Regions from separate parts of the Colwellia sp. SU-HH00943 genome, predicted to be linked through region 2. Evidence: predicted binding sites of a transcription regulator. Region 2 holds the regulator's gene; each other region holds the start of a gene.

Region 1 (10,095 bases), on a different contig from region 2:
TTATCCTTGTTGATCAATAAGTGATTATGCTGTAATTCTACAGGAATAGTAAAACGCCCATGAGTACTATCGTATTTCAATAAGTGAGCAATACCTTCAGCAGGTGCAAGATCGTTAATGGCAACGAGATTAAATAACTCATTTTTACCACTTTCGTAAATAGCTCGAACAATGCTACGACCAATACGGCCAAAGCCGTTAATAGCGATATTTATCATAAAGATCTTTCGTTTTTCTTTTAAAGAAAAAGCCACATACTATATAGAATATAGTCTGTGGCTTTGTGCTTATAAGTATACTCTTATAGTGCGTTAACAGTATTTACAACGTTTTCGACAGTGAAGCCAAAGTGCTCAAGTAAAACATTACCTGGCGCTGATTCACCGAAGGTAGTCATACCAACAACCGCACCTTGCAAGCCTACATATTTAGCCCAGTAGTCAACATGCGCAGCTTCAATAGCAACACGTTTAGTTACACTGCTTGGTAATACTGATTCTTTATATTCACTTGATTGTGCATCAAAAACATTAGTAGAAGGCATTGAAATAACGCGAACTTTTGTACCTTGTTCAGTTAATGCATTAGCAGAGTTAACAGCTAAGGCTACTTCTGAGCCTGTTGCAATTAAAATAACCTCAGGCGTGCCTTTACAGTCTTGTAGAATATAACCACCTTTTTCAATATCACTTATTTGTGATTGGCTTCTAGCCATGGCTGGTAAGCCTTGACGAGAGAACACTAAAGCAGAAGGTGCTTTTTGACTTTTCACTGCAGATTTCCACGCAACGGCAGATTCAGTAGCATCACATGGACGCCATGTTGTTAAGTTTGGCGTAGTACGTAAATTCGCTAATTGTTCAATAGGTTGGTGAGTTGGACCGTCTTCACCTTGACCAATTGAATCATGGGTATAAACAAAAATGTTTTGAATACCCATTAAGGCTGACATACGAACTGCGTTGCGAGCATATTCCATAAACATCATGAAAGTAGCACCATAATTGATAAAGCCACCATGTAATGAAATACCATTCATGATGCCGCTCATACCAAATTCACGTACACCGTAGAAAATATAATTACCAGCAGGATCAGTTTCTATGCCTTTTGAGCCAGACCATAAAGTTAAGTTAGAGCCTGCTAAATCTGCTGAACCACCTAACATTTCAGGTAATACTTTACCAAAAGCCTCAATGGCATTTTGTGATGCTTTACGTGAAGCGATATTTTCACCGCTTGCTTGACATTCTTGAATGAAAGCATTGGCTTTTTCTTCAAATTCTTGAGGTAACTCACCTTTGATAACTCGACGCTCAAACTCAGCAGCTAGCTCAGGGTGAGCAGCTTGATAGGCAGCAAATTTTTCATTCCAACTTACTTGGCTTGCTTGGCCTTTTTCGTTTTGATCCCATTGAGCATATATATTTTCAGGTACTTCAAATGGTGCATGCTGCCATTTTAAGAAATCACGTGTAGCTTGAACTTCATCATCGCCTAGTGGTGCACCATGACAGTCGTGAGAACCTGATTTATTCGGAGAGCCAAAACCAATAATTGTTTTACAACAAATCATACTTGGTTTGTCGGTAATTGATTTTGCTTCTTCAATTGCTGCAGCAATGGCTTGAGTGTCATGACCATCAACACTGATTACATGCCAACCGTAAGACTCAAAACGAGCTGGTGTGTTGTCAGTGAACCAACCTTCAACATGACCGTCAATTGAAATGCCGTTATCGTCCCAAAAAGCAATTAATTTACCTAAGCCTAGCGTCCCAGCTAAAGAGCAAGCTTCATGAGAGATACCTTCCATTAAACAGCCATCACCTAAAAAGCAGTAAGTGAAGTGATCAACGATATCGTGATTTTCGCGATTAAATTGTGCGGCTAAAGTTTTCTCAGCGATGGCCATACCTACTGCATTAGAGATACCTGCGCCAAGCGGGCCAGTTGTTGTTTCAACACCTGGCGTATAACCATATTCAGGATGACCTGGTGTTTTTGAATGTAATTGACGGAAGTTTTTTAAATCATCAATCGATAAATCATAGCCAGACAAGTGCAATAAAGAATAAATAAGCATTGAGCCATGACCATTTGATAATATAAATCTATCGCGATCAGCCCAGTTAGGATCACTTGGGTTATGTTTGAGAAAATCACGCCATAATACTTCAGCGATATCCGCCATTCCCATCGGTGCACCAGGGTGCCCTGATTTTGCTTTTTGTACGGCATCCATGCTTAACACACGAATGGCATTGGCTAGTTCTTGACGCGACGACATATTCACTCCAATTAGACTGTTTTTTGGAAAGGGTAAATAACCCTCATTAATTGCGCGTATTTTCCCCTACCCAAAGGGGGATCGCAAATTAATTTATACTATTTATTATATTTTTTTTCATAATTCATTACTTTTACTTTCATATGGATTAATAATAGCGAGAGAGATAGTTGGGGCAGAAGCGGAATAGTGCTACTATTCTTACTCTGATCAAATAGTTATATTTACTTACTGAACTCTAAAATTAATGGATTAACGATACAATAATAATGTTAACTAAACTACAGCGTTTTAATCTTGCCTTTGTTATATATTTCTTCATTTGTGTGGGGACATTTGTCCTTATTGAGCCTTTCTCTTTTATTAGCTTTATTGGCCCTATTGCGGGAGTTACCACAGCTTTAGTTGTTTATTTAGGGACAAGCATATTATTGATGACCATTGCTGTTGTCGTGATTTTTTCAAGTTTTTTACTGTGGCAGCTAAATTTAAATATTAATTTAGCTATGGTTGTCATTACGCTCTTATCCATTGCTTTACAAAGTTATTGGGCAAAGCAGCTCACATTAGCAGAGGTATATCAGCAAAAGTGGTTGAGTTCACGACAGTATCTATTGAGGTTTCTTTTTAAAATAGGTCCATTAACAGCACTGGTAAGCGCTAGTTCAACGTTAATTATTACAATGCTAGACAATGAAATGTTAGCAGGCAATTTATTTTATACGGTTGTTAATTGTTGGTCTGGTAGTACTTTATTTGCCATTTTCTTTACTCCTTCATTGCTATTGACACAAAAGCGACAACAATTAAAAACATCCAAAAGATTTTTTATTATCTTTGCTTCTTTATTAGCGTTTATAGCGATTGGTTTACTCTTTAAAGTGTCTCAAACGGTACAGTTAGATAATCGTGAAGACTCATTTAAGCAAGTGAAAAATGAAGTAAGGCAAAGTATTGAAACAGAAGTTGCTTTAATTACTAATCAGTTAAATAGCTTGTCTGCCTTTATAAAAGCTAATCACGAGGCTACTTCGTCGCAGTTTAATGTGTTTGCAGAGCACATTAGCAATGAAAACTCTGCCATAAGGGCGCTTGAGTGGGCGCCTATTATTTCTCATGAACAAAGAGACCTTTATGAGCAGCTAGCAGGCGCAATCATGGAAAGGGGAAAAAGTAATAGAATACAGCTGGCTGAAGATAGAGATAAATATGCTCCTGTACGCTTTGTTTATCCACAGTTAGGCAATCAAGTTGTGCTTGGCTTAGATGTGCTAACAAATCCAAGCAGTGTCATTTCTATGCAAAACGTTATTTACAGTCGAAACCTTGTCACGAGTGCGCCAATAAACTTGATACAAGATGATCACTCCAACCCCGGCGTATTATTTATTACTGCCGTTTACGATATTAATCAAGTTGATTTATTAGGGTTTGTTATTGCCGTAGTACAGTTTGAAAAGTTTTTTGCTCAACTTTCTAATTTCACCCTGACGAATACCAACTTATTTATAGAAGATATTAGCGCTGCAGAGCCTTATGTTTTATTTGGTGAGCAATTCAACAATATTAATCGTCATGTAGAGCAAATAGATATGGAAATATACTCTCGTCATTGGCAAATTAGCTTTGTAGAACAATTACCATGGCAAATGCAAGCTAAAAGTTGGCAGACATGGGGCATGCTGTTTGGTGTGACTGTTGGTGGCGTGTTGTTTCAACTACTTATTTTGATGATGGCTGCTTATTCTAGCGAATTAAGCGCACAAGTAATGCGAAAAACACAAGAATTGATTCTTGCTAAAAATCAGTCAGAGCAAGAAAGTGTTGCGAAAACTAACTTTTTAAATACTTTAAATAAAGAGTTGCAAACTCCATTACAAGCGCTGAGTTTGTTTACTGAGCAATTAAAAAGTACATCTGATGCGCAACAGAAAAACGTGATTAATAATATTAATTTAGCGCAGAAAAATATGGGGAAGCTGCTTGAAATGGCAGTAGATTTATCAAAAATTGAATCAGGTGAATTAGCTTTAAAGTCAGAGCCATTTGATTTTTATGGTTTCTTATCTCGTATAGATGAAGTATTAAAAACGCAAAATATCGCTAAGCAGACAAGTATTACCTTACTGATTGATCCTTCTGTGCCTCACTTTATTACTAGCGATGAATTACGTATTCAGCAATTTTTAATGGCATTATGTGAAAGTGTTCATGAACTTTATGCTATGAAAAATTTACGCCTGAGCGTTAAGATACATACACATCAACTCAGTAGTGCTACATTGTTATTTGTTTTTACTGCACATAACGATGAACAGGTTGATGCTAAAGCCCCTTTTGCTGAATATATTTCGAAAGATATCTCTTTGTATAGTACCAAAATGGGGATGGCTAAAGAGATTTGCCAATTAATGAAAGGTGATATAAGCCTCGCTATCACTAACTCAGGCGAACAGCTCCTTACGGCTACCGTTAAAATTACTCAAACCACTATTGAGCAACAACAAAACTACCAAGCCTTAATTTTTGATAGTAAATCTGATAATTAATCGGCTGGCTAGATTCAAGCTAAACTTTTACTTGTATTAGTGTTTGAAATGGTTTACTTTTTAAACAGTTTGTACATTTGACCAAGTTAAATGCTTACATGTGGAGTAAAATTTGCATGTGAAAGGCCTCATGTTCGAGCAAATAATCATAATATGTAAGGTAAATAATGAATAAGTCATCCTCTCGAGGATTAAAACTGACAACAGTCATTCTAGCAGTACTAGTTATGGCCGTTTCAGCAGTGTTAAGTAACACCTCAGTTGCTGATGACATGGAAGTAAAAACAGCGCAATCAGAAAAATAACGATAAATTTTTAGTAGGTTTAGACACACAAATACATTGAAAATGTATAACAAAGCCTAGTGTAAATTTATCCGATAACGGAAATTCAAGCCTCAATAACTCTTACGAGTTGTTGAGGCTTTTTTCTGTTTAGTGAACAATAATGGCGTCCTCGGAGGGAGTCGAACCCACGACATCGCCCTTAGGAGGGGCGCACTCTATCCAGCTGAGTTACGAGGACTTAATTTATTTATATGTGCATCATATAAAAAAATTTCAGTAAAGTTAATACACCACCAAGTACATTAATGCGAGCTATTAAGTACTTGGTAAAATAATGGTGGGGTAGGTTTAAAATCTGATAGCTAAATCGTTCCGTTGAATATTTCCCAGCATACTATTATCAATAGTAATAGCAGTCGCACTTTGCCTTGTTAGTTTGGTAACTTTCACTTTATATGGGCTGATATTGTAGCTGGCATAGTGCTTACCTGTGTCGTTAGTAAAGTTATCTAAGTGTAAAAGCGAGAATTCATCACCCAGTTTTACACCATGGTTACGTCCTAAATTAATGACCACTTCGTTACCGTTAACTTGTAATATTTGTCCTTCACTCGGCTCACACATAATCGTCTCATCAATATCAGCGACAGTTTTATCAAGCAGTGAGTTGATCATATTGCCGTAGTCACTTTCCCAAAAAATACTGCTATTAACATCTATGGCATTACGCTTGTTAAAATCCCAAACTGCCGAGTTTTTATAGTCTTTATGCCAAATAAGCTCACCGCTTACGCCATTATATAAATATAAAGTAAAGTTAAAATTTCTAGGGTAAGTTCCTTGTTGCCATATCTTCCAGCTATTAGCTCTTTGTTGCGTTAATGAAGCATCATTGATTTCACTAAAGAGAATATATTGGCTGTCAGTACTATCTGCTAATGATAGAGCTAACTGTTTTATTTTGTCTTCTTGCATACTTTGGTTATAGCGAGAAAAAACCGTACTACTTTTTAATAATAACTTGGTACTTGCATAACTGCTTTGTGAAAGAATACGCTGATTTAGTTGTTTGATTAGCGCTACGTCAATCGCATATATCTCACCAATGTTAGCCTGCTCTCTATGAAGTAGATGACTTTGAGTCAGTAGTATTGTTTTTTTGAAATCTATTGCAAAACACTTCTTTTCTTGAGGGAAAATATCAGCGCGAATGGTTACACTAATGGTATCGCCGCTATGTAATTCATCAACAAGTTCGATAGAGTTAACACTTCCACTGGCACGAATACTGATTTGATCTTGGGTGAGAAGACCATTCACCACTTGTTGAACACTTGAGACACTTGCTCCTGCAACAAGTAGTGCTTTTTTTAAGGCATTCTCAGTGGCTTTAGCTCTAGCAATATCTAAAGAGTTTTTTTCTAAGCTTGCATGACCTTGTGCCTCATACCACTGAGCTTGGCTATAAAAACTCATGAAAGTAAAGCTGGTAAATAAGGTAAGTGATAATAAAAAGGTACGCATAAAGTTTTCCATTAGCAGTATATCTACAAGCTAATATGCATGATTTATGCCTGATATATAATCTTATTATTGTAAGATGCTTTGTTACTATTTATTTGGCTTGAAATGTGCATGAAGTTTAGCATAGTGGCAGAAAATAGAGTTGCCAGTTAACGCGCGCAAGCCTAAAGTATTTTGTAGCGCTGATTTTTTAAGGGGATCACCATGAAAAAGTGGCTTATACCATTACTTTTACCAACATTGTTCTCGTGTAGTATCACACAAGAAGATGACTTTTATAAGTCTACTCAAGTAGATAAAGGTGAAATTGATAGTTATAACCTGCCAAAGCACGCCATTAATGATGTTGTTAAAGGGTTAGCTTATCAAATGTTAGAAAGTAGTGCTTTTGTTAATGCTAAAACGCCTGTAGCGGTAGCTTCTTTTGTTAATTTAAAAGACTTAGAGTCAACAAACTGGTTAGGTAATCAGTTAGCTGAAAGCTTTGTCCATGAATTACAACGCCATGGTTTAGTGGTCATTGATTTTAAAACAACCGGCCATATTCGTGTGACAAAAGAAGGTGATTACGTTTTTAGCCGAGATTGGAAAGAGCTACCTGAACGTCAGATTATTGACTACATAGTGGCTGGTACCATGATTGAGCAAGAAAATGGTATTATGATTAATGCGCGCATGATAGGTATTCAATCACGTGTTGTTGTCGCAACTGCGCAGTCATTTATTCCATCTTGGGTATTAGGCGAAGAAAAAAGCCATAGTGAAAATGTTAAAATAAAAGACGGTATGATTATTCGTAGTAATGCCATGCTATTAGAAAATGAAAGAGCTGTGGAAATACAAAATTAATAGGTGGCCATTATGTTAGATACTCAAATGGGCTTTGCAAGTCAGCTAAAAAAGCAATTCACTAAAATACTGTTTGTAATTATTAGTGTCGTTACATTATCTGCTTGTTCGAATATGTATGATAAACATGTGCAGTGGCAACAAGTTAAGCCAGAAACCTTTCCTATTATTCGTGGTATTGGCTATGCACCTATTAGTTTGCAAAAATCTGATCATGAAACTCAGCGGATGCTAATGGCCATTAAAGCGTCAAAAATTGCCGCTTATGCTGAATTAGCCGAACAAGTCTATGGTCAGCAAGTGAATAGTAAAACAACCATGGCAGATATGCTGATTAAAAATCAAGAATTAGCCGCTTCAGTTCAAGGTTTAATTCGCGGGGCGAAAGTGGTAAAGAGTTACCCTGTTGGCGACACATACACCACAGAGTTGTTGTTAGACTTTAAAGATGTTTATGAAATTTATCAGGCCAGTATAAACCGTAAAGAGATAAAAGAGGTGCAATACTTTTAATTATCGCTGAACGGTTAAATATTTAATTCATTTGGTACTAATATAATTGGTATTAGTACTTTATTCTTACGCTTTTATTCCAATACTTGATAAGCCGCCACTTTTCTTACCTTTATTGTCGTAAGTGATGGCGGTTTTATTATGACTTTCTAATAATGACGTTTTCATGCGCTCAACAGAAAGTTGCGACTGGTTAATTATCTGCCCGTTTATTTGATTTTTACGTTGGCATTCCAGTAATAATGTTTCAATATCAGCAAGCTCTTTTTCTAAGAACTTGGCAGCTTTATCTTGAGCAAATTGTTGATTAACAGAAATTTCTTGATCTAAGCTTTGAATACTCATCAATAATTGGTTTTTTTGCTCACTGATTTGAATTAATTGCTCAGGTTGGTGTTGCTGTAAAATATTTTTTTCTTCAGCAATTATCTTTTCAAGTGCTTGAAGCTGAGTGAACTGTTTAGCAAGTAATGCAAGTGATTGTGGTGAAGCTGGCATGTATAGCACCCGTAAAGGTTATCGTATTAAAGGTGATTATTACTCAGTGTCTCATTGATATCAAACGAAAGCAGTACAAGCAATTCAAATTTTTAGCACTAACTTTGAATTAGATAAGATCAAACTCAAAGTTAGCAATACTTGCAGCAAGCTTTTGCGGGTCTACTTTGTAGTCACCTGAAGCGATAGCTTTTTTTAGTTCATCGACCTTTTTCTGATCAACCACTGGTGCTTCATTGGCTTTTTTCTGTAAATCACTTAATTGTTTTGCTTGAGGTGTAATCGAAACAGAGTCAGCACGAGGTTGTTTTACAGGTGCGTTAGCATTAGCTGCTTGCTCAGCTTGTTGCTTAACCTGTGTTTGTTTATTTTGGTGAACTTGAGCTTGATTGTTCAAGTTATTGATATTTATAGCCATAATATTAACCTGCGGCAAAAGTTTTCATTTAAAATTAATTCGCTAACTTTATATCGGCAAATAAGCTTAAAACTTAAATTAAAATATTAATAAAATTATAGGTGAATAGTGACCTGATTAATAGCACTAACTTTTGGCGTGATCACTTTGCCTGAACGAGAGTTTTTTACATTAATCTGTTGATTAATATTACCATCGCTTAAGGCCACGCCAGTTGTTTTTATCATGAAATTATCAGACTTAGCAATAATAGTAACCGTATCGCCTTTACATACCAAACATACATACTTCCGACTAATTGCTCGTCCTTTACCTATTCTTTTGGTTGCTTTACTGCCTAAAACGGCATTTTTGTCAGACAGTTTCTTTCCGCGTATTTTATTAGTAGCTAAATACTGAATATCAATATTATTTTCAGTGAGAATCATGCCTTTTTCTATCACAGTAGTTGCGACTAATACTGCAAAGGTTTTTTCTATTTTTGCAGGCAAATACATCTTCCATGGCATTGAACCATCACAACTGATTTTTACATTTACATTTCTACCATTATGATTTTCAGGGATATCTGCGGTGATTGCTTGTTGGCAAGGCTTGATGGTTATTCTTGGATCTACTTGAGCGACACTTATAACTATTTTCCCATTTTCAGGTGATGTTATTTTATTTTCAAGGTAGCTTTTTGCAAAATTTTCAATATAGGCACTGTCTAGTGTGTCAGCAAGGCTTAAAGTGCTGTTTGACACTATAAAGTACATAATAAATAAAAAAAATTTTAGTTTAAGCATAGTTTTTGGCGTTTATTTTTTAGGTTAATTCAAATACTCGTCTATGCTTAGATTAAGTCAGCATAGTAGTTAGTCTGTCAATTTTGTGACAATAAGTTATTTATTCTAATATTGTTAAATACTTAGCTAGTAATAATTTGACTTTTTGTTAAGCTATTAGTTACTACTGACAAGTTTTTCGACTTATAATTGACTCATTAATAGAGTAATCAAGAATTGTGCCTTTTTGCTTTTAGTCTAAGAGTAACTAAGAAACATGACTGGTTTTGAACGAGGTTTTTTATGGCAGGTATATTAGATTCAGTTAACCAACGAACACAACTTGTTGGTCAAAACAGACTGGAATTATTACTTTTTAAATTAGTGGGCAGGCAACGAT
Region 2 (10,095 bases):
AAAAAAATTAGACCATATAGATTAGATTATCGCCCGCTAATTGATCGTGATTTAACTGACAAAGCAATAGACTTTATGCAACGTCAGGCAAAATCTAAAAACCCCTTTTTTGTTTACCTACCTTATACGGCAACACATTTTCCAACCATGCCACATCCTGACTTTAAAGGAAAAACGGGTAATGGCGATTGGGCAGATTTGTTATTGCAGGTTGATAGTTACACCGGGGAACTGGCAAGAGCAGTCGATAAATTAGGACTGACTGATAACACTATATTTATTTTTACCGCCGATAATGGACCAGAGGCATTGGAGATGTCGGGTACTTCAATGACAGTAGAAACAGCAATGAATGGTAGTGCAGGGCCATGGCGTGGAACCTTGTTTACTGGCTTTGAAGGCGCATTACGAGTGCCATTTGTGATGCGTTGGCCCAAAAAAGTTAAAGCGGGTCGGGTGAGTGATGAAATTGTGCATGCGATGGATATTTTTCCAACACTGGCTAAAATCGCTGGTGGCAAAGTGCCAACTGACAGAGTCATTGATGGTATTAACATGGCAGATTTTTTTACTGGAAAATCAAATCAATCGGGTCGTGAAGGCTTTGTAGTTTATATGGGCAATGAGATTTTTGGTGTGAAGTGGAAAAACTGGAAACTTCACTTTAAAGAACAAGAGTCATGGAGTTCGCCATTGGTAACGTTAACTATGCCGAAACTATATAATTTAATGAGTGATCCTCAAGAGCGCACCAATGTGCTTTTCCCTCATACTTGGGTACCCAAAGCGGCTTTAACACAATTGGTTGAACATAAAATGTCGTTTGCTAAATATCCACCTATTAAGATGGGGGCTAAAGATCCCTACCAGCCGCCGAAATAGCCACTTGGTTACTTTGCTCTCAAAGACTGTTTAATAAAGCAGTCTTTGATTTCTTATAGCAAATATTGTACTTATTGAGATTAAACATCCACTTTTATTGTTTGTGATACAGCTAGCTGTTTTCTTTTAAGTAAGTAAATAAGTTTCGGTAATGCTTACCTAACTTTTCAGCTTTCTTTTCTTTAGCGGCATGTCGAACTAGTTGCTTTAATTTTTGGCGTTCAAGTTGTTCAAACTCAACTAATAAAGCTTCAATGGCTTCATTGCCTTCTTCAATCAGTTGATCACGAATACTTTCTAAACGCTCAAATTTGGCGGTTGCTTGCTGGTGTTTATTAGCCATGACATCTATTGCTTTATAAATAGGTTCACGGTCTATTTCTAATAGTAGTTTAGCTATGTGGCGAACATGTCGGCGTGCGGCTTCATGTTTACCTTTAATTTTATCGGCTACCACCATAGCGTCTTTGAGATCATCATTTAAAGGTAGCAGGCTACGTTGATGTTTCGACATATCCACTAAAGATTGTGCAAAATCTTGCATCTGGTGCATTTCTTTTTTGATTTCTGTTTTACTTTTTAACTCTATTTCTGATGCTAAGTCGTCGATATCGTTGGCAGAGTGAGGCATAATAAGCGTTACTATCAGTTAAATTTAATTGTACTAACTTTATTATACGCAAATTGCCATAAAGTTGATATTCAAAAGCCTAAATAGATATAAATATGACCATAACAAATAAAACTACAAACCCCTTATTAGCACAAATGAATGAAGTTGAAGAACGTGTTGCTAAAGCGCTTAATTTAGCTAAATCATTAGGTGCCGATGGCGCTGAAGTTGCAATGACTCGCCAACAAGGCTTAAGTGTTGGTACTCGTTTAGGAGAGGTTGAAAATGTTGAGTTTACTAATGATGGCGCTTTAGGAATTACGGTATATCAACAAGGGCGAAAAGGTAGTGCGTCTACTGCCGATTTATCACAAGCTGCATTAACACAAGCGGTAGAAGCTGCAGTGAATATTGCTAGATATACTTCAGTTGATGATTGTTCGGGGTTGGCTGATAAAGACCTTTTAGCAATGGATAACAAAGAATTAGATTTATATCACCCGAAAGCACTATCTACAGAAGAGGCGATAGACATTGCCAAAGCTTGTGAGCAAAGTGCATTAGAAAGTGATGAGCGTATTAGTAACTCAGATGGCGCCAGTTTAGATAGTTTTTCTGGCTTTAAGGTTTACGGTAATAGTCACGGTCAAATTGTTTCTTATCCCAGTACACGACATAGCTTGAGTTGCGTTGTTATCGCTGGTGAAGGTGATGAAATGCAGCGTGACTATGCTTACGATGTTAATCGTGATTTTTCGTTATTAGAAAGTGGTATCAGCATTGGTAAAAAAGCCGCCCATGAAGCCACTTCTCGATTAAATCCACAAAAGCTTTCTACCATGAAAGTGCCTGTTTTATTTCGCGCTGACATTGCCAATACCCTTTGGGGCCATTTTATAGCGGCTATTAGCGGTGGCAATTTGTACCGAAAATCTTCTTTCCTATTAGATGCGCTAGGAAAAAATGTTTTTCCTGACTTTTTATCGATTCAAGAGCGCCCACATTTGCTTAAAGCATTAGCAAGTAGTGCTTTTGATAGTGAAGGAGTTGCGACGAAAGATAGAGATATTATTGTAGATGGCGTTTTACAAACCTATTTATTAACCAGCTATTCAGCGCGCAAATTAGGGTTAACAACAACGGGACATGCTGGTGGTATTCACAATTGGCTGGTAAATAGTAAAAGTACTAATCATAGCGGTGATTTTGATGCTATGTTAAAAACCTTAGGGACGGGGTTATTAGTTACTGAGTTAATGGGGCAAGGGGTCAATGTTGTTAATGGCGATTACTCTCGTGGTGCCGCTGGTTTTTGGGTAGAAAATGGCGAAATAGCTTACCCTGTCAGTGAGATTACTATTGCGGGTAAACTACAAGATATGTTTAAAGGCATTATTGCTGTAGGCTCTGACGTTGATATGCATGGTAGTATTAGAACGGGTTCTATTTTACTTGAAGAAATGCAAATAGCTGGACAATAATTTTCTATTACTACCTTTAGTGCTCAGCATTGCGACTGAGTACTAAGGTTTAGTTATGATAGTTTTAGTTATTATGGTGAATTTAGTTACGGCGCTAATAGTAGGGTTGCAGTACCTAAAAAGGCAAAAATACCTACAACATCAGTAATCGTAGTGAGAATAACTGTACCTGCTAATGCGGGGTCTACTTCCATACGTTTTAGGATAATAGGTACAGCGACACCGGCTAAACCTGCTGCTGTCATATTCATTAACATGGCTATGGCAATTACGCCGGCAAGCACTATATCTTGTTGCCATAAACCAACAACACTCGCAATTAATAACGCCCATAATAAGCCATTTAAAAAGCCGACGGCGAGCTCTTTATATAACAATGCTTTTGCATTGCTATCACCAACATGACCTAAGGCCATACCGCGAATAACTAGGGTTAAGGTTTGCCCACCTGCTACACCACCCATGCTAGGCACTAAGGTATTTAATATCGCTAGAATGGCTAATTGGCTTAATATTCCTTCGAACATACTGGATACTGCAACAGCCATAAGTGCGGTGATTAAATTTACCCCTAACCATAATGAGCGCTGCTTGGTACTTTTGATGACAGGTGCGAAGGTATCGGCTTCGTCATCTAAACCCGCCATACTCATCATAGAATGTTCAGCATCTTCACGAATAATATCAATTACATCATCGATTGTAATACGGCCGAGTAAGTGATCTTCTTGATCGACAACAGGGGCTGAAAACCAATCATGGCGTTCAAATAACTGTGCCACATCTTGTTCACTCATATCGGCCTGTACAGCTTCGACATCAGCATCGATTAGATCTGAAATAATCACTTCTGGCTTGGCTGTAACTATGGCAGCTAAAGACACTGCACCAATAAATTTGTTATTACGATCAACTACATAAAAGGAGTCTGTTGATTCAGGTAGCTCGGCCTTTAATCGCAAATACCGTAATACCACATCGACAGTCACTTCCGGTCTAACGGTGATGGTATCTGTATTCATGATACCACCGGCGGTATCTTCCTCGTAAGATAAAGCAGTTTCTATTCGGCTTCTATCTTGCGAGTCCATCGAGTTAAGAACTTCTTGGTAGTCGCTATCAGGTAGAGTACGAAAAACTTCTGCAATATCATCAACATCCATCCCCTCAGCGGCAGCAGCGAGTTTTTCAGGTCGCATGCCCTTAAGGATACCTTTACGTACTTCTTCACTGAGTTCTTCTAATACTTCGCCGTGAAATTCAGCATCAATTAATTGCCATAACACTAAACGGTTTTTTGCCGGGGAAGACTCAAGTACTAGTGCTAAATCATAAACAGGCAATTCTTGTAAAAGCTGCCGAACATAGACAAACATGCCATCACTCAGGGCTTCGTTCACCTGATGTAATCTTCGTTGAATGTCTTCTTGTTCTGTTAGCTCTGACATGGCGATGAATCTGCTATTTAGTTTTTGGGAAAGTTTGGAGATGGTTTACTTAATAAGTTTATCGTAACTCAATGGTTTTATCAGCTTTTTATTTTAATGCTAAAAAGTCATTGTAATGATTAGATGTTTAAAAACTGTTCGTGCTTGCTTGCGCTCAAAAAGCTACTTTACTATTCAGACTCATCAAACTTGTCGCCTATCAGCTGACTAATAGCGGCTAATGCTTGTTCTGCATCTTCACCTTGAGCAGTGACTGTTACGGTTTTACCTTGACCGCCAGCGAGTAACATTATTGCCATAATACTATTGGCATCAGCGGTTTTATCTTCTAATTCAAGGGTGATTTTCGCGGTAAATTTTTGGCATAACTGAGCAAGCTTTGTTGCAGCGCGAGCATGTAAACCGAGCTTGTTGATGATAGTTAAGTCTTTAGAAATAGTTGTGGTCATAAGGCTACTCATAATGATTCATTATTATTTTTTTACTTTCTCAATATCACGGTGATGTGTTTGTACATCTTTCTTTTCTTTTCTAAAGTTACTGGCTAATAGTTCAGCGATATAAACGGATCTATGCTTACCGCCTGTACAACCTATGGCGATAGTGACATAACTACGGTTATTACGTTCTAGATGTGGTAGCCATGTCATCATAAAACTATTAATTTGCCAGATAAACTTTGTTACTATCGGTTGACTGGCAAGGAAATCTTGTACGGGTTGCTCTAACCCTGTGTAGGCTTTCAGATCTTTTTCCCAAAAAGGGTTTGGTAAAAATCGCGCATCAAATACATAGTCGGCATCGGCAGGGATGCCATGTTTAAAACCGAATGATTCAAATACTAATACCATAGCCCCTGTTTTTTTACCTAAAATACGTTCTCTGACTAAGTCAGCTAATTGATGCGGGCTTAATTGGCTAGTATTAATGTATAAATCTGCTCGGGTAGAAATAGGCGTAAGGAGCTTTTTTTCTAACGCTATTGCTTGATCTAAGGGGATATTTTCTTTGATTAATGGATGTAAACGACGTGTTTCGCTAAATCGACGGGTAAGGTCTATATCGTCAGCATCTAAGAAAAGGGTAGTTACATCAACAGCATTCGGTAAGTACTCGATTATTTCCGGTATATCTTTAGGATCATTGGGTAAGTTACGGACATCTAAGCTGACGGCAACATTCTCGTAATCATTGATAACAGTATGAGTTAAGGCAGGTAATAAGTTAATAGGAATATTATCTACGCAATAGTAGCCTAAATCTTCTAATACTCTTAAAGCAACAGATTTCCCTGATCCTGAACGGCCACTGACAATAATAAGTTTCATACTTGATATCTCGCGCTACAAGGCTAAAGCAGTGTCATTGACAGCTGTTATGATGGCTTGCATGCTTTGTTAAATAAGTTGTTATTTAGGTACTTTACATTATTATGCGGTTGTAAAATACGTTGCTTTTTAATGTGCTTGTTGAACTAGATTAAATAAAGCTTGTTTAGAAGTACACTTACGCGCTTGTTTCGCTACTTTTCGATCACTAAACAGTTTAGCTATGCTTTGTAAAGTTTCTAAATGTGCTTGAGTGCAATCTTGAGGTACAAATAAACAAATAAAAATATCGACAGGTTTATTATCTATTGCGTCAAACTCAATCGCTTTTTCAGTGGTTAGCATGACAGCAACTGCTTTATTTGAGTTTTGCAATTTTCCATGAGGTATCGCAATACCATTACCAATACCTGTACTGCCCATTTTTTCTCGGTTTAGTAAGCTATCTAATAGCGTACCTGTATCGGATTCACCTAATTTACTACTGGCAAGTTGGCAGAGAGTTTCGAGTATGCGTTTTTTGCTACTTGCTGGAACTGCACAGGCAGTGCAGTCCAGCGTTAAAATGTCTTGTAGGGTCATAGTACTTTGAATGGGGTTAATGGCTGGCAATTTTGCCTTTGTATTTAAGAATTTGGCGGTCTAATTTATCTACTAAGGTATCAATAGAGGCATACATCACTTCATTCACCGCTGAAGCATGCACTTCGCTACCATTTAGGTGAACCGTTGCTTCAGCTTTTTGGTCTAATTTTTCTACCGTTAGTACAACGTAAACATTGTTAATATGATCAAAATGTCGCTCTAATTTGGCAAATTTTGTGTCGACATAATCGCGTAAAGACGTGGTAATTTCTACATGGTGACCAGTAAGATTAATTTGCATATGCGTGATCCTTTTAAATGAGATTTACAATAAACTCTTACGTTGATTTGACGGCGGAATAGCTAATGATTCACGGTATTTAGCTATGGTTCGTCTTGCAACATTAATGCCCTGCTCAGCCAATAAATCGGCCATTTTACTATCACTTAGCGGTTTAGCAGGTGTTTCCGCTAAAATGAGCTTCTTAATCAAGGAACGAATTGCTGTTGAAGAGCATTCACCACCATTTTCAGTACTTACATGACTAGAAAAGAAATATTTTAGCTCAAAAATACCTCTTGGTGTGTGCATGTACTTTTGTGTTGTTACACGTGAAATGGTTGATTCATGCATGTCTACTGCTTCAGCTATATCATTTAATACCATTGGGCGCATGGCTTCGGCGCCATGTTCAAGAAAGCCTTGTTGGCGCTGAACAATACAATTTGACACTTTTAGTAGTGTATCATTTCGCGATTCTAAACTTTTTATAAACCATTTTGCTTCTTGAAGGTTTGAGCGAATGAACTGACCATCATCACTAGAAGACTTGGTGGTTTTAGTCATGGCTGCATATTGTTGGTTAATAGATAATTTAGGCGCTGTATCTGGGTTTAATTCTACAATCCAGCGTCCATTTTTCTTTTCTACGGAAACATCAGGAATAACGTACTGCTCATCCCCTTTTATTACCGCATCACCTGGGCGTGGATTCAGTGTTTGAATTAAGCGCATTACTTCGCGAAGTTGATTTTCTTTAAGCTTAGTTTTACGCATAAGCTGACGGTAATCTCGGTTACCCAGTAGGTCTATATGCTCTTCAATGATGTGTTTACTTTCTTTCAAATAAGGAGTGTCTTCATCAAATTGATTTAACTGGATGATTAAGCAGTCAGCAATGGAGCGAGCGGCAACACCGATTGGATCAAAGACGTTAATGCGCTTTAATACCGCTTCCACTTCGTCAAGCTCTAAATCTTCAATACCGACACTTTCTAAAATATCTTCGCAAGAAACGGTTAAATAGCCAGCATCATCTACCGCTTCAATAATGGCAATAGCAACTGCGCGGTCAGTATCCGTAAAGGGTGTTAATTCCATTTGCCAGAGTAAATGATCTTGAATAGAGTCTGTGGTTTCACCTTGATAGGTGTAATCTTCAGAAGGGCTTGAGATTGCACCTGTATTAGAGGTTCCAGCACTGTAACTCTCTTCCCAGGTGGTATCTATATTTAACTCTTCAGGAATATCATTTTGAGCCATTGCTTCGGTAGTACTTATTTCATCAATAGTGGCACTGGTGTCTTCACTACCTTCAGGGCTGGTTTGTTCTGTGCTATTTGTGCTAGCAGAAAAAGCTTCTTCTAACTGTTCATTACTGTTGTCGTTTTCTTCATTGCTATTACTCGGTGAATTTTCATTCACTTCAAGCAAAGGATTACTCTCAAGCACTTCTTGAATTTCTTGTTGAAGTTCCAACGTCGATAACTGCAGAAGCTTTATCGCTTGTTGCAGTTGCGGCGTCATGGTGAGTTGTTGTCCTATTCGGAGCTGCAGTGATGGACGCATTTAGTTCTGTTCTTATCCTGTTGTTGTTATTTTAGTAATACATTCACTATAAATTATAGCTTAATTTTTTTTGTATATTAGTAACTATAGCGTGAATTGTTCGCCGAGGTATACATCTCTGACCTTTTGATTTGCAAGTATTTGGTTTGCATCACCTTGAGCGATAATTTCACCGTGACTTACTATATAAGCATGCTCACAAACATCCAAGGTTTCTCTGACATTATGATCTGTGATTAAGATACCAATTCCTCGCTCTTTAAGATGAATGATAATCTTTTTAATGTCACCTACCGATATAGGATCAACACCGGCAAAAGGTTCATCCAGTAAAATAAATTGAGGATCAGCAGCCAGTGCTCTTGCTATTTCTACACGTCTTCTTTCGCCACCAGATAAGCTCATACCAAGGTTATCTTTGATATGACATATATTAAATTCTTCGAGTAAATGTTCCAGCTTTTCTTGCTTTTTCCCTTCATCAAGGTTTTTGCGAGTTTGCAAAATAGCCATAATATTTTCAGTGACGGTGAGTTTTCTAAAAATTGAGGCTTCTTGAGGTAAATAACCTATACCACGTCGTGCTCTTTCATGCATAGGAGCAAGTGTGACATCTTCATCACTTAAAATAATTTTACCGTCATCATTAGGAACTAAGCCAACAATCATGTAAAACGAGGTGGTTTTGCCGGCGCCATTGGGGCCTAATAAACCAACAATTTGCCCGGTATTCACATTGAGGCTTACACTTTTTACTACTTGCCGACCTTTATATGACTTAGATAAACCGTGAGCGCTAAGGGTAGCTATATCAGTGTTGTCAGTTGCATTAATCATTGTTGTCACTGTCTTTTTTACTGTCATTATTGGCGGCGTTATTTTTTTCTTGTTGAGCTTTAATTTGTGCAGGTTGTAAAATAGTGGTGACGGATTCATCACGACTACTTTCAGCTTCAAGCTTTTCATTTAAGGTGTTATAGGTGATTGTTTCACCAGTAACCATACTACCAGCCTGTTTCACTTTGGCATTGCCTGATACGGTTATCAGATAAATGTCCGGTTGATATTTTATTTCATCAGCCTGTAAGCTAATTAAACTGCCGTCTTCTAATTGTTGTTGAAAAAGAGCTGGTTTGCCTTTGGCTAGGTAGGTGTCGTGCTTTTCATTGGTCTTTTCATTCGTTTTGCTAAAAACCTGCACTATATCGGCTGTTATTGCGATAGAGCCTTGGCGAATACTTACGTCTTCCAAATAACTGGCAATTTTGTTTTTTAAGTCTGCACTTTGACGTTTTGATTTTATGGTAATTTCTTGTGTGAGATCTTTTTTAGCCGCATAACTAGCGTTAGTAAATGTTAATACGCTAGTCGCGAGTAAAACACCTAAACCAATAGATTTAATTTTCGTTACTGAAGGTTTTACAAAATTCTTTTTTATCATAAAGTTATCACAAGGTTATTTATATGGGGCTAATTGCAATTAGCTCTTTGTTTTTTAGCTGTCAGTTTTCTTATAAATGGTACGTACATGTTCAGTTAAGGTCATTTGTTTAGTGTTAAGGTCAATGATCAAGCCTGAACCATACATAGTAAAGTCTTTCCCTTGCACCATAACTGTTTGCTCTGAACTAATTATATTGGTCTTTAAATCTAATTCTAGATACTTACAGTGAATTTCTTCTATTAAACTTTCTTCATCCGTGGCTTTTAAATGAACACGGTGATTTAAAATAACTCTGTTATTTTTGTATAGTGTCGCTTCTTTTGCACTAAGTTGCCATGGTGCTTCATTATTTTTTGGATATAACGTATAACTAGGTAACTCAAAGTGGGTTACTTCAAGTTTGGCATAATGCTCCATTCTGTCGGCAATAATGGCATGAGATAATTGCCCTGAATCAGTATAAAT
Region 3 (10,095 bases), 380 kb from region 2:
GTATTTGCTATCGCTGGATTAGCTTTGCTCACTGCAGCGAGTAATAACGCGCAAAACATGGGCTACTTAGAAGATAAAATGTTTGCTGACTGGGTTGCTTCAAATCAATTGGTGGAGGCAAATTTAACAAAAAAATGGCCACCAAAAAATAATGATAAAGGTGATGTTGAACTGGCGGGACGTCAGTGGTTTTGGCATCAGAAAGTGATTGAAACCACCGACAAAGATATGCGAGCTATCGTTATAGAAGTACGGTTAAATGAAGATGAAAAACTGCCACTAACTAGCTTAACCACCTATGTTTCTAAGGTTGAGCAATAATGAACTGTTATTGTAAACGTGTCCATTGTAACCTAACGAATAGAGGGTTTACTTTATTAGAGTTACTGATAGCTATCGCTATTTTTTCTATTATTAGTTTAACAAGCTTTTCTATCTTTGATTCGGTAATTAGAGGTGATGAAACCTCAAAAACCCGCAGTCATCGCCAAAATGAATTACAACGCGCCTTTTTAATTATTGAGCGTGACTTTATTCAAATTGCACGCCGTAGTGCACGATTAAATGGTGAGGAACCGTATGAGTACTTTATTAGAGCTGATAGTAATGTTGCCGACGGTGAACAAGCATTAGGCTTTGTTAAGTTGGGGTGGACAAACCCAGGTTTGTTGATCCCAAGAAGTGACGTTCAAGCAGTAGCCTATCAAGTCAGTGAAGAAACATTACAACGATTACATTTTAATTTTGTTGATGCTGTAGGTGGTGAAGAGCCAAAAGTGAGGCCACTTATTTCTGATGTAACAGCTCTTACTTTTGAGTATTTTGATGGCAAAAAATGGCAGGATAAATGGGTTAAAAAAGACTTACCACTTGCCATCGCTATTGAAATTGAAACCAGCGATTATGGACTTATTCGTCGTCAGTTTTTAGTGCCGGGTGTTGATAGCTCCACTAATGAAAATGATTCAGGAATAAGTGGATGACGAAGACTCTCGGCTATAAAAAACAGCAAGGTGTCGCCTTGATTACCGTGATGCTCATTGTTGCTTTGTGTGTAATTATTGCAAGTCAAATGACCAGTAGATTACAAATGCAAATGCAGCGAAGTGCCAATATCAACTTTAACCAACAAGCATTTTGGTATGCGATGGGTGCAGAAGCTTTCACAAAAAGAGTATTAATTACGGCGTTTAAAACCGATGAAAACGTCACCCATTTAGGACAAATTTGGGCGCAGGGTGAAACAACCTACCCTGTAGATTTGGGTTCAATTACCGGTGAAATTACTGATTTACAAAGCTGTTTAAATCTTAATGCGTTACGTGCACCGTTAGGTAGGAGAAATTCAGATGATACTTCATCAGCAACTAATTCAGATGATGATGAAAACGAAGCGGATAACAATGAAGATAATAACGCTAGTGGCACGAGTAATATCAATACCACTAATAAAAAGGTTCCAGCAAGAGAAGCGTTAGAGCTTTTGATTATGAACTTAAATATTGAAGGGATTTCACAATTTGAAGCGGAGTATATGGCTGATGCTTTAACGGATTGGCTTGATAAAGATGATAGTATTAGCAGCGCAGGTGGCGCTGAAGATAGTGATTATGCTTCGCGTGAGTTTCCTTATTTAGCTGCCAATAATTACCTTGTCAGCGTTAATGAACTGCGTATCGTTGAGCACTTTACACCAGCAATTATTAATGCTTTAGCTCCGTATGTTTGTGTACTTCCTGATACGGATATGCATAGAATAAATATTAATACTATTAGTGCTGAGCAGCCGGAATTGTTAAAGGCACTTTTGGATTCAACCCTCGAAGAAGCTCAAGATATTTTAGATGCTCGGGGTGAAAAAGGTTTTGAATCAATTCAAGAGTTTTATAACCTTCCTGAAGTGACAAAGTTACAAAATAGTAACGATAAAAAAGATCAGTTTGTAGTTGATAGCGAATACTTTAAACTAAAAGCTAGCGCAAATTTTAATAACAGCTATTTTGCTTTTAACTCGGTAATGAAAATAACAAATAATAAATATATTGATGTGATCAGTCGCACCATAGGACGCAATTAATGGCCGAAACTTTATATATACGCCTAGGTAGTAAAGAAGATGATGAGATAACTTGGCTAATCTTTAGTACTGCTGAGCAAGAAATCATTGCCAGCGGCGTTCTCACTAGTGCTCAACAATTAACAGCGCTGACTGAAAAAGCTGCTCAACGTTTGGTAAAGGTTTTTGTACCTGGCTGTGATGTTATTTTAAAGCAATTAACCGTGCCAACAAAATCACAGCGAGCGATGCGGTCAGCCGTACCATTTATGCTAGAAGATGAGTTAGCACAAGATGTTGAAGAGCTGTTTTTTGCGTATGCGGATCTTGCTGAAAATAAAGAAGGAAATAACTGTTTTGTTGCTCTTGTTGCCCATACACAAATGCAGCAGTGGTTAACTTGGCTAAGTGATGTCGATATCAAAGCTAAAACCTTGCAAGTTGATGTTTTAGCGATGCCATTAATGGCTAATAAGTGGAGTGCAATTGCTAATCCAAGAACTGGCCATACGCAAGTTATCGTCAGGCAAGGGCAATGGCAAGGCTTTGTGGTTGATGCAGATGCTTGGCAGTTTGCTGCAGAGAATATTTATGCTTTGCAAGAGGGTGAGCAGGATTCCGATGATGGACAATTGGTAGAGCAGCCTACATTTGCTAGTTTCTCCGAATTACCTTACAGCGAAAATCTTTCAGTAGAACGCATTGATGATGAATTGCCGTTGGCTTTGTTGGCTCAACATGCTCATGAAAGTAAATTCAACCTATTACAAGATCAATACAAGGTTAAAGAACAACATTCAAAAGAATTGACTAATTGGCTGTGGGCGGCGGGTATCGCAGCCTGTGCAATATTATTAAATTTTGGTTATAAAAGCGCGCAATTATGGCAATTAACAGCGCAACAAGAGCGTGTTGAAGAACAAATTATTGCTCGATATAAAGAAGCTTTTCCTGCGTCTAAAAGGGTACGTATTGGTACAATAAAGTCTCAATTAAATAGAAAGATAATTCAATTGGGGGGTACAGGCGATAGCGAAGGTTTTTTGGCAATGCTCTCTAAAGTGCAACCGGCCTTTGCTAAAGTACCGGCATTAAAACCAGAATCTTTAAAGTTTGACGGTAAACGTCAAGAATTACGTTTACAAGCAGTTGCCGATGATTATCAGCATTTTGAGCAGTTTAAAAATGCTCTCAATGCTGCTAAGTTTCAAGTAAAACAAGGTGCGCAAAATAATCAAGGTGAGAAAATAACTGGCTCATATAGTATTAGTTATGCGCAAAGTAGTAAGGAGCGCTCATAATGAATGCAGCATCAATTAAGCAATGGTGGCAGCAACTTAACTTACGTGAGCAGCGTTTAGTGTTAGCCATGGCTTCAGCAGTAATAGTGTTGCTAGTTTATACGTTTCTTTGGCAACCACTTAACCAAAACCTAGTAAATACTGAAAAGAAGCTAGCAAGTAGACAAGAGCTATTATTGTGGGTAGATGAAAATACTGCGCGCTATCAAAGCATAAAACCTAATACCGCTACTAAAAGATCATCAGGCAGTTTATCCAGTATTATTAATCGCACTGCAAACCAATATCAGTTAACGATTACTCGCATGCAGCCTCAAGGAGGCCACTTACAGGTTTGGCTTGATACTGCACCTTTTACTGAATTGTTATTTTGGTTAGAGCATTTAGCTAATAAAGAAGGCTTACAAGTACAAGCGATAGATTTAGCTAAAGGTGATAAATTGGGCGAGGTGCGTGTACGCAGATTACAATTAACCAAGCAATAATACTATCGAGTAGATAACAGTAAATGTCTATCACTATTGTGGCAGTGGTTAATTTAATTTGTTGGTTAACGCTAAGCGCGATCGCAATCGACGAGTGAAAATAACTCTAAACGAAACAAACTAAAGCAGAGAAATCAATGAAGAAGAAGTTTGCTACAGCGGCAATTTTTTTATTAACTTACGTAGCTTTTTTAATCGCAACGCTACCGAGTACAGTTGTATTAAAACAAATTACATTACCTAAATATGTCGCTTTATCTGGCGTTACAGGGACAGTGTGGCAAACACGTATTGATCAGCTTATTGTGGGTAAAATGGCTTTATCAAAAGTAGAGGCTAATTTAAGCTTTTGGTCGTTATTTAGCTTAACACCTAAATTAACTATTAACTTTGGCGACCCATTATTAGCAGGCGCAGAAGGTAAATTGTCACTCGTTGCTGCTACTGATAAGCTTGTGATTAGCGAGGCGTCTATACTTGTTAAAGCCAATGAAGTTGCTCAGCAACTTACCTTACCTTTACCGTTATCTGCTCAAGGAAATATTGATATTAAAGTGGCAGAGGCGAGTATTAGCCTGGAAAATAATAAATGTCTAGTCGCGCAAGGTAAAGTGAACTGGTTAAAGGCAGGCGTTATTGCGCTTGAGCAAAATATAAAATTGGGTGAGTTTAATGCTGATATTCAGTGTGAAAATGGTACCCTAGCGCTATTACTTTCTCCAGAAAATGATCTTGGTTTAACTTTTAGTGCTTATGTTCGCCAAGGTGGGGCAATATCTGGGACTGGATACTTAACACCTGGGGCTAAATTTCCGAGTACATTGAACGCCACATTGCCCTTTTTAGGAAAGAAAGATAATCAAGGTCGTTATCGTTTATCATTTTGATTAAGTGTGAGCGAATTATAGAGTAAATAATAGAGCCAATATCAGTGTCTATTTATTTTACAAAGCATAAAGTTCAACTCATCCGTTCGCTTTTAGTTTGTTGAATTTATTGGGTTTTATTTATGTGGCTCGATTCTTGTATTATATAATGCAATATAAAACTGTTTTACTGTCATTGACTGGTCTTGACAGGTAGAGGAATAGAAATGAAAACTAAATTTTTAAGCACTGCTGTAGCATGTTTACTATTAACTGTTAGTTGTTTAACTAATTTTGCTCATGCGGGATTAATTTATGATGAATCAATTGATGGTGAATTATCTGCTTATGCAGAGGCGCCAACAGCATTAAGCTTTACACTGGGTGCCAATACTATCACTGGTACTATTGGTGGTGATGGTGCTGGGCAAGGTGGTTTAGGTTGGGATGTTTTTTCTTTTGAGCTTGGCAATAACCAAAGCTTAGCCTCTGTTATTGTTAATTCATATGGTCCAGCAGGTAATACTACAGGGTTTAACTTATTTGAATTACCATCGGGTGATACAGTGGATTCAATTAGTTTTGGCATTGCTGATATTGGTAATAATATTATTACGCCTATTGCAGCTACTGAGGACACTCAGCAGTTTAGAGTTGAGCTAAGAGAGTTTCAAGACAGCCAAGATTACCAATTAACCTTTAATGTTGTGCTAATTGGCGAATCTATTGAAGTACCAGAGCCATCAACTTTGGCTATGTTTGCATTAGCTATGATGGGATTAGTTTCTCGCCAAGTTAAAAGCAAAGCTAGTAAGTAAAGTTATAAAATAATAGTAAGGTGTCAGTTTTATTTACTGATAACCGCACGAACCTAAAAGCATCATTCGTAACGTTTGATGCTTTTTTGTTTTTTATGACTTAAAAAAGATGATGGCTTAGCCGATAGGGTTAGCTAAAATATCTTTAGTTAAATATCGATAATCGGAAATAGAAGTGAAGTCATTGATGATGTTAGCAGGTTTTTGACTATCTGGATTTTCCACGGCCAATATATGTTTTATACCGTACTTTTTAGCGGATGTTAAAACAGGCAGGCTATCATCAACAAATAAGGTGCTATTTAATTTAAATCCTTGTTTGGCTTGTAGCTTTTGCCAAAGTAATTGTGACTCTTTTACAGCACCAAATTCGTGTGTGGAATAAAGTACATCAAAGTATTTATCAAGTTGAGTTCGTTCAATTTTCAATGACAGCGCATCAGGGTGGGCATTCGTCACTAAAATCACTTCGCGACCACTTTGTTTTAGCGTTGTTAAAAATTCATCAGCATCTTCACGCAACTGGATCAAATGCTGTACTTCTCGTTTGATTTGCGGGATGGGCATTTGGGTAAACTCAGACCAGTAATCTAAACAATACCATTCTATGGTGCCGCTGAGTTCATGGTAGTGTCCAATAAGCTTATTTTTAGCTTCTTCTACGCTTATTTTGTGCTGCTGTGCGTATCGAACAGGAAAATGCTCCAGCCAAAAATGACTGTCATAGTGTAAATCTAAAATTGTACCGTCCATGTCGAGCAAAACAGTAGAAATTTCTGACCAATTGAGCATTTAGAGGTTCCATCGTAGCTATTTATCGTGTCATTATAACGCTATGTAGAATGAATTACTCAAGCTTATGTCAGGGAAAAACCAATTACCTCAAATTAATGCACAAAAACAAGTTGCCAATAGTCGCTTATTCACCATTGAACAACTTGATTTAACCTTTAGCAATGGTGAGCAGCGTCAATATGAGCGTATGCTTGGCACGAGTCGTGGCGCGGTCATGATAGTACCTATGCTTGATGAAAAAACACTCTTATTGGTTCGAGAGTATTGTGCAGGCACGCATAGTTATGAACTTGGTTTTCCTAAAGGATTAATTGACCCAGGTGAAACGCCAGAACAAGCGGCTAACAGAGAGCTAAAGGAAGAAATATCTTACGGGAGTGAGCAATTACAACACCTTTCACAAGTGATGATGGCGCCGGCCTTTTTTAACGCTAAGATGGATATTTTTATTGCAAGTAATTTATATTCAGCATCATTGGTCGGTGATGAGCCAGAGCCCTTAGAAGTTGTTGCTTGGCCACTTGCAGATTATCAGCAGTTATTGAACAAAAGTGATTTTAAAGAAGCGCGCAGTATTGCTGCTTTAATGTTAGTTGTAGATTACTTTAGATCGTAAGGAATATTATGAATGACGAAAAGTTATTAACTATAGCTTTAGAAAGTGCCAAAAAAGCGGGTGTTGAGGTAATGAAATATTATCGAGACAAAAGTTTTACTGCTGAACTGAAAGAAGATGAAAGTCCTGTAACGAGTGCCGACATTGCTGCTAATGATGTGTTAATGGATTGCTTGCAAACACTGACCCCCGATATCCCTATTATTTCTGAGGAGGTAGGGGCTTTACCGCTTGCTAAACGCCAAGGCTGGTCAAAATATTGGTTGCTTGATCCAATTGATGGTACAGGAGAGTTTATCATTGGTAGTGGTGATTTTGCGGTAAATATTGCTTTAGTGGAAAATGGCTGGCCAAGTATTGGCGTTATTCATGCTCCCGACCATCATTTAACTTACTATGCGCAAAATCAGCTGGGTGCTTTTAAGGAGTGCTCACTCAGTCATAATAATTCCAGTCATCAAATTTACGTTGCTGACTATGATCAACAGCGCCCCATTAAAGTCGCGATCAGTAAACGTCAGCGTATAGAATTAATGGGTCAGTATCTAAATAACAATTTTGATTTTGACCATGTTGCCTTAGGAAGTTGTTCTTTAAAAAATTGTTTAATTGCTGAAGGTGGTGCAGATTGTTATCTGCGTGTTGGTGTTACAGGAGAGTGGGATACTGGAGCAAGCCAATGTATTTTAGAGCAAGCAGGTGGCACGATTATCGACAGCGAATTTAACCCGTTAAGCTATAATAAACGGGAGAGTTTACTTAATCCTGATTTTGTTAGCTTAGGCAATCAAAATATTCCTTGGCAGCAAGTGATTAAACCTCATAAAAAAATATATAGTGATTAATTATTGGTAGTAGAGTTTTAACTTTTATTGAAAGTTACTTTGAGTGATAGCGCATTCTGCAGTTTTCATTGATCAGATAATACTGGAGGAGATATGAATAGATTTCATGGACATTCACATGTTTATTTACAAGGCCGGATTATCATGGCAAAACTTGAAGGATCATATAATGAAGAGGGCGCTAAACAGTATATTGAAAAAGTACGAAAGTTAATTGAATCTCTAGAAGGGAAAGCTTTTGCTGTGTTAGTTGATAACCTTGATTTAGAGGGCGGCACACCTGAAGCATATCGCGTTTTGGAAAGTTATAATGAATGGTTACTGCAACAAAATTTAATTGCCAAGGCCATAGTGACTCACTCAGATGTAGCTAAAGGCTTGATTGATAAACTGTCGCCATCTATTTCAAAACAAGAAAGTAAATATTTTCAAACGCTTGATGATGCAATAGTTTGGTTAAAGTCTCGTGGAGCCTGACTAATTTCTTGCTAGTTAATTCACCTATTTGAGGCGGTTATGTGCTGTTTGAGTGTGGCACCAATAATCTGCTTAAAATCACGAATTAAATGTGATTGATCTGTATATCCTAGCCAGCTGGCTATATCTAATGTACTTGCCTGTTGGTTCTCAAGTAGCTCAAGTGCTTGTTGCAGACGATATTTTCTAATTAACCATTTCGGACTTAATCCTATATAGTGCTGAAAGGCGCGTTGAATAGTGCGAATTGATTGCTGAGAAATGTCAGATAATTGCTCTACTTTACTTAAATCAATATTACTTTTGATTAAGGCGACTAATTTTCTCACTCTGATTAGCTCAGGTGAAGGCGTTAACATCAATGGCGTTAGGTAGCGTTGTAATAGCCTAATTACTTCTTTGTCACTATTTAGCTTCGAAAGTTTGGCAAATAAAAGCTTAATATCAAAATCAATTAATTGTTGTATATCTAGCTCTCTATCTACATAGCTTGATAAGGGATCTGGTAAGTATTTCTCTATGGCACCAAGGGCAAACTTTACCCCGATAATGCTGCCAACCCCAGACATTTTATAGGTATATACTTTACTAACAGGGCCTATTAATTTAATAGTTTGGTTAGTGATGATTAAGTGAAAGTTTGGATCCGGTAAGTTTTGTTGGTTATGGTGTTTTTTGTCATCAAGTTCCCAATTAACTAGCCAAAATTGCTCAATGAGTCCTTCTAAAGCCTTATTGGGGAAATAACGTCGTAATTGATACTGCATTGCACTATGACGCTCATGGAGAACTCCTGTTAGCTTGCTATTGTTAGTTTTCAATATAATACTCAATGCAGTGACGTGTTTTTACAATACGCAGTTTACTGCCCATGATAGGCTAGCATCAAGTTTTCAATGATATTTAACAACATGAGCTCGTTATGAAATTACAGGGAATATTTAACATTACTGATTGGCAAGAGTCAGTCGAAACTTTATTTGATGAAAAAAGTAAATTAACAAACGCAAAAGTGTGCCAAGAATACCGTGGTGACATTATCGGTAGCAGTAAAGTGCACTATCAAATAAATTATCAAGCTAATGGTGATGTGTCGTTTGTTGGTTATGAATTTATTGAAGGCAGTATTGATAATGAGCCGTGTAAACTTACCTTAAAACATGATGGTAAGTTTGAAAAAGGCCTTGCGAAAAGTCACTTTTGCATAATTGATAGTCCAAGTCATGAAGCACTTAGACAAAAAATGGGCTACTTCGAATCAACCGAAGGTGGGCAAGCAAAGTATATCATTGATTAAATACAACTAACATCACCCAAGATTAAGGTCAGTCTTGATTCTCATAACTTTGCTGAATGAATTGCTCTTTAGGTAAAATATTAACGCTTTCATGGAGTTCAGAATAAACGAGTACTACGCTACCTTGCTCAAGCTGTTGTTTTACCTGTGCTATTTTTTCAGCTTTACTAGCATCAATGGCGCCGTAATCAGTACCTTCTCTTAAAATAAATTCTTCGATAATGGTGTTTAATGTTTCGCTGTTAAGTTGTTCTATAGGAATGATCATTGGTTATTTTTATTAGTTAAAAAAGTGGCTAAAAAATCAGGTACACGCCTTTCTAACCAAAATTTTGGTTTAAAAGGGTTTTTACCATAAATGAAACCAACATGGCCGCCATGCTTGGACACTTCAAAAGTCACATGCTCGGGAAGCGCTTCTTTTGGCAATGTTCGTTGATGATTTAAAAAGGGATCATCAGCCGAGTGCACAAACAAACAAGGCTGCTTTATCTTCTGTATGACTTGCTTACCACTTGCTTGTTGGTAGTAATGTTTAG

The links. The regulator sigma-54, encoded in region 2, starts transcription at its own class of promoters, with help from an activator protein. The targets are predictions, from matches to a motif close to GTTGGCACGNNNNTNGNNT.
Region 1: a site for sigma-54 is predicted at 6,745-6,763, ahead of AC27GZ_RS14420 (FlgO family outer membrane protein). Genes of this name have one in related genera too.
Region 3: a site for sigma-54 is predicted at 4,853-4,871, ahead of AC27GZ_RS03390 (PEP-CTERM sorting domain-containing protein). Genes of this name have one in related genera too.

What each region holds. Positions count from the first base shown of each region.
Region 1 covers NZ_BAAJLW010000005.1:98,311-108,405, forward strand. The annotation lists gene epd (erythrose-4-phosphate dehydrogenase) at 1-218, opposite strand, end outside; gene tkt (transketolase) at 302-2,290, opposite strand; gene AC27GZ_RS14400 (CHASE domain-containing sensor histidine kinase) at 2,560-4,839, shown strand; gene AC27GZ_RS14405 (hypothetical protein) at 5,007-5,144, shown strand; tRNA gene AC27GZ_RS14410 (tRNA-Arg) at 5,288-5,364, opposite strand; gene AC27GZ_RS14415 (flagella assembly protein FlgT) at 5,475-6,650, opposite strand; gene AC27GZ_RS14420 (FlgO family outer membrane protein) at 6,855-7,499, shown strand; gene AC27GZ_RS14425 (LPP20 family lipoprotein) at 7,512-8,012, shown strand; gene AC27GZ_RS14430 (flagella synthesis protein FlgN) at 8,079-8,510, opposite strand; gene flgM (flagellar biosynthesis anti-sigma factor FlgM) at 8,620-8,928, opposite strand; gene flgA (flagellar basal body P-ring formation chaperone FlgA) at 9,024-9,674, opposite strand; gene AC27GZ_RS14445 (chemotaxis protein) at 9,999-10,095, shown strand, end outside.
Region 2 covers NZ_BAAJLW010000001.1:393,661-403,755, reverse strand. The annotation lists gene AC27GZ_RS01720 (arylsulfatase) at 1-882, shown strand, start outside; gene yjgA (ribosome biogenesis factor YjgA) at 995-1,513, opposite strand; gene pmbA (metalloprotease PmbA) at 1,615-2,976, shown strand; gene mgtE (magnesium transporter) at 3,063-4,424, opposite strand; gene AC27GZ_RS01700 (HPr family phosphocarrier protein) at 4,595-4,873, opposite strand; gene rapZ (RNase adapter RapZ) at 4,898-5,752, opposite strand; gene ptsN (PTS IIA-like nitrogen regulatory protein PtsN) at 5,882-6,334, opposite strand; gene hpf (ribosome hibernation promoting factor) at 6,351-6,638, opposite strand; gene AC27GZ_RS01680 (RNA polymerase factor sigma-54) at 6,663-8,186, opposite strand; gene lptB (LPS export ABC transporter ATP-binding protein) at 8,271-8,996, opposite strand; gene lptA (lipopolysaccharide transport periplasmic protein LptA) at 9,016-9,627, opposite strand; gene lptC (LPS export ABC transporter periplasmic protein LptC) at 9,682-10,095, opposite strand, start outside.
Region 3 covers NZ_BAAJLW010000001.1:771,675-781,769, reverse strand. The annotation lists gene gspI (type II secretion system minor pseudopilin GspI) at 1-321, shown strand, start outside; gene gspJ (type II secretion system minor pseudopilin GspJ) at 321-983, shown strand; gene gspK (type II secretion system minor pseudopilin GspK) at 980-2,077, shown strand; gene gspL (type II secretion system protein GspL) at 2,077-3,357, shown strand; gene gspM (type II secretion system protein GspM) at 3,357-3,842, shown strand; gene AC27GZ_RS03395 (type II secretion system protein N) at 3,980-4,729, shown strand; gene AC27GZ_RS03390 (PEP-CTERM sorting domain-containing protein) at 4,936-5,526, shown strand; gene yrfG (GMP/IMP nucleotidase) at 5,644-6,318, opposite strand; gene nudE (ADP compounds hydrolase NudE) at 6,386-6,937, shown strand; gene cysQ (3'(2'),5'-bisphosphate nucleotidase CysQ) at 6,946-7,782, shown strand; gene AC27GZ_RS03370 (STAS/SEC14 domain-containing protein) at 7,876-8,259, shown strand; gene AC27GZ_RS03365 (DUF6597 domain-containing transcriptional factor) at 8,280-9,080, opposite strand; gene AC27GZ_RS03360 (DUF3224 domain-containing protein) at 9,182-9,556, shown strand; gene AC27GZ_RS03355 (YheU family protein) at 9,585-9,824, opposite strand; gene AC27GZ_RS03350 (hydrolase) at 9,821-10,095, opposite strand, start outside.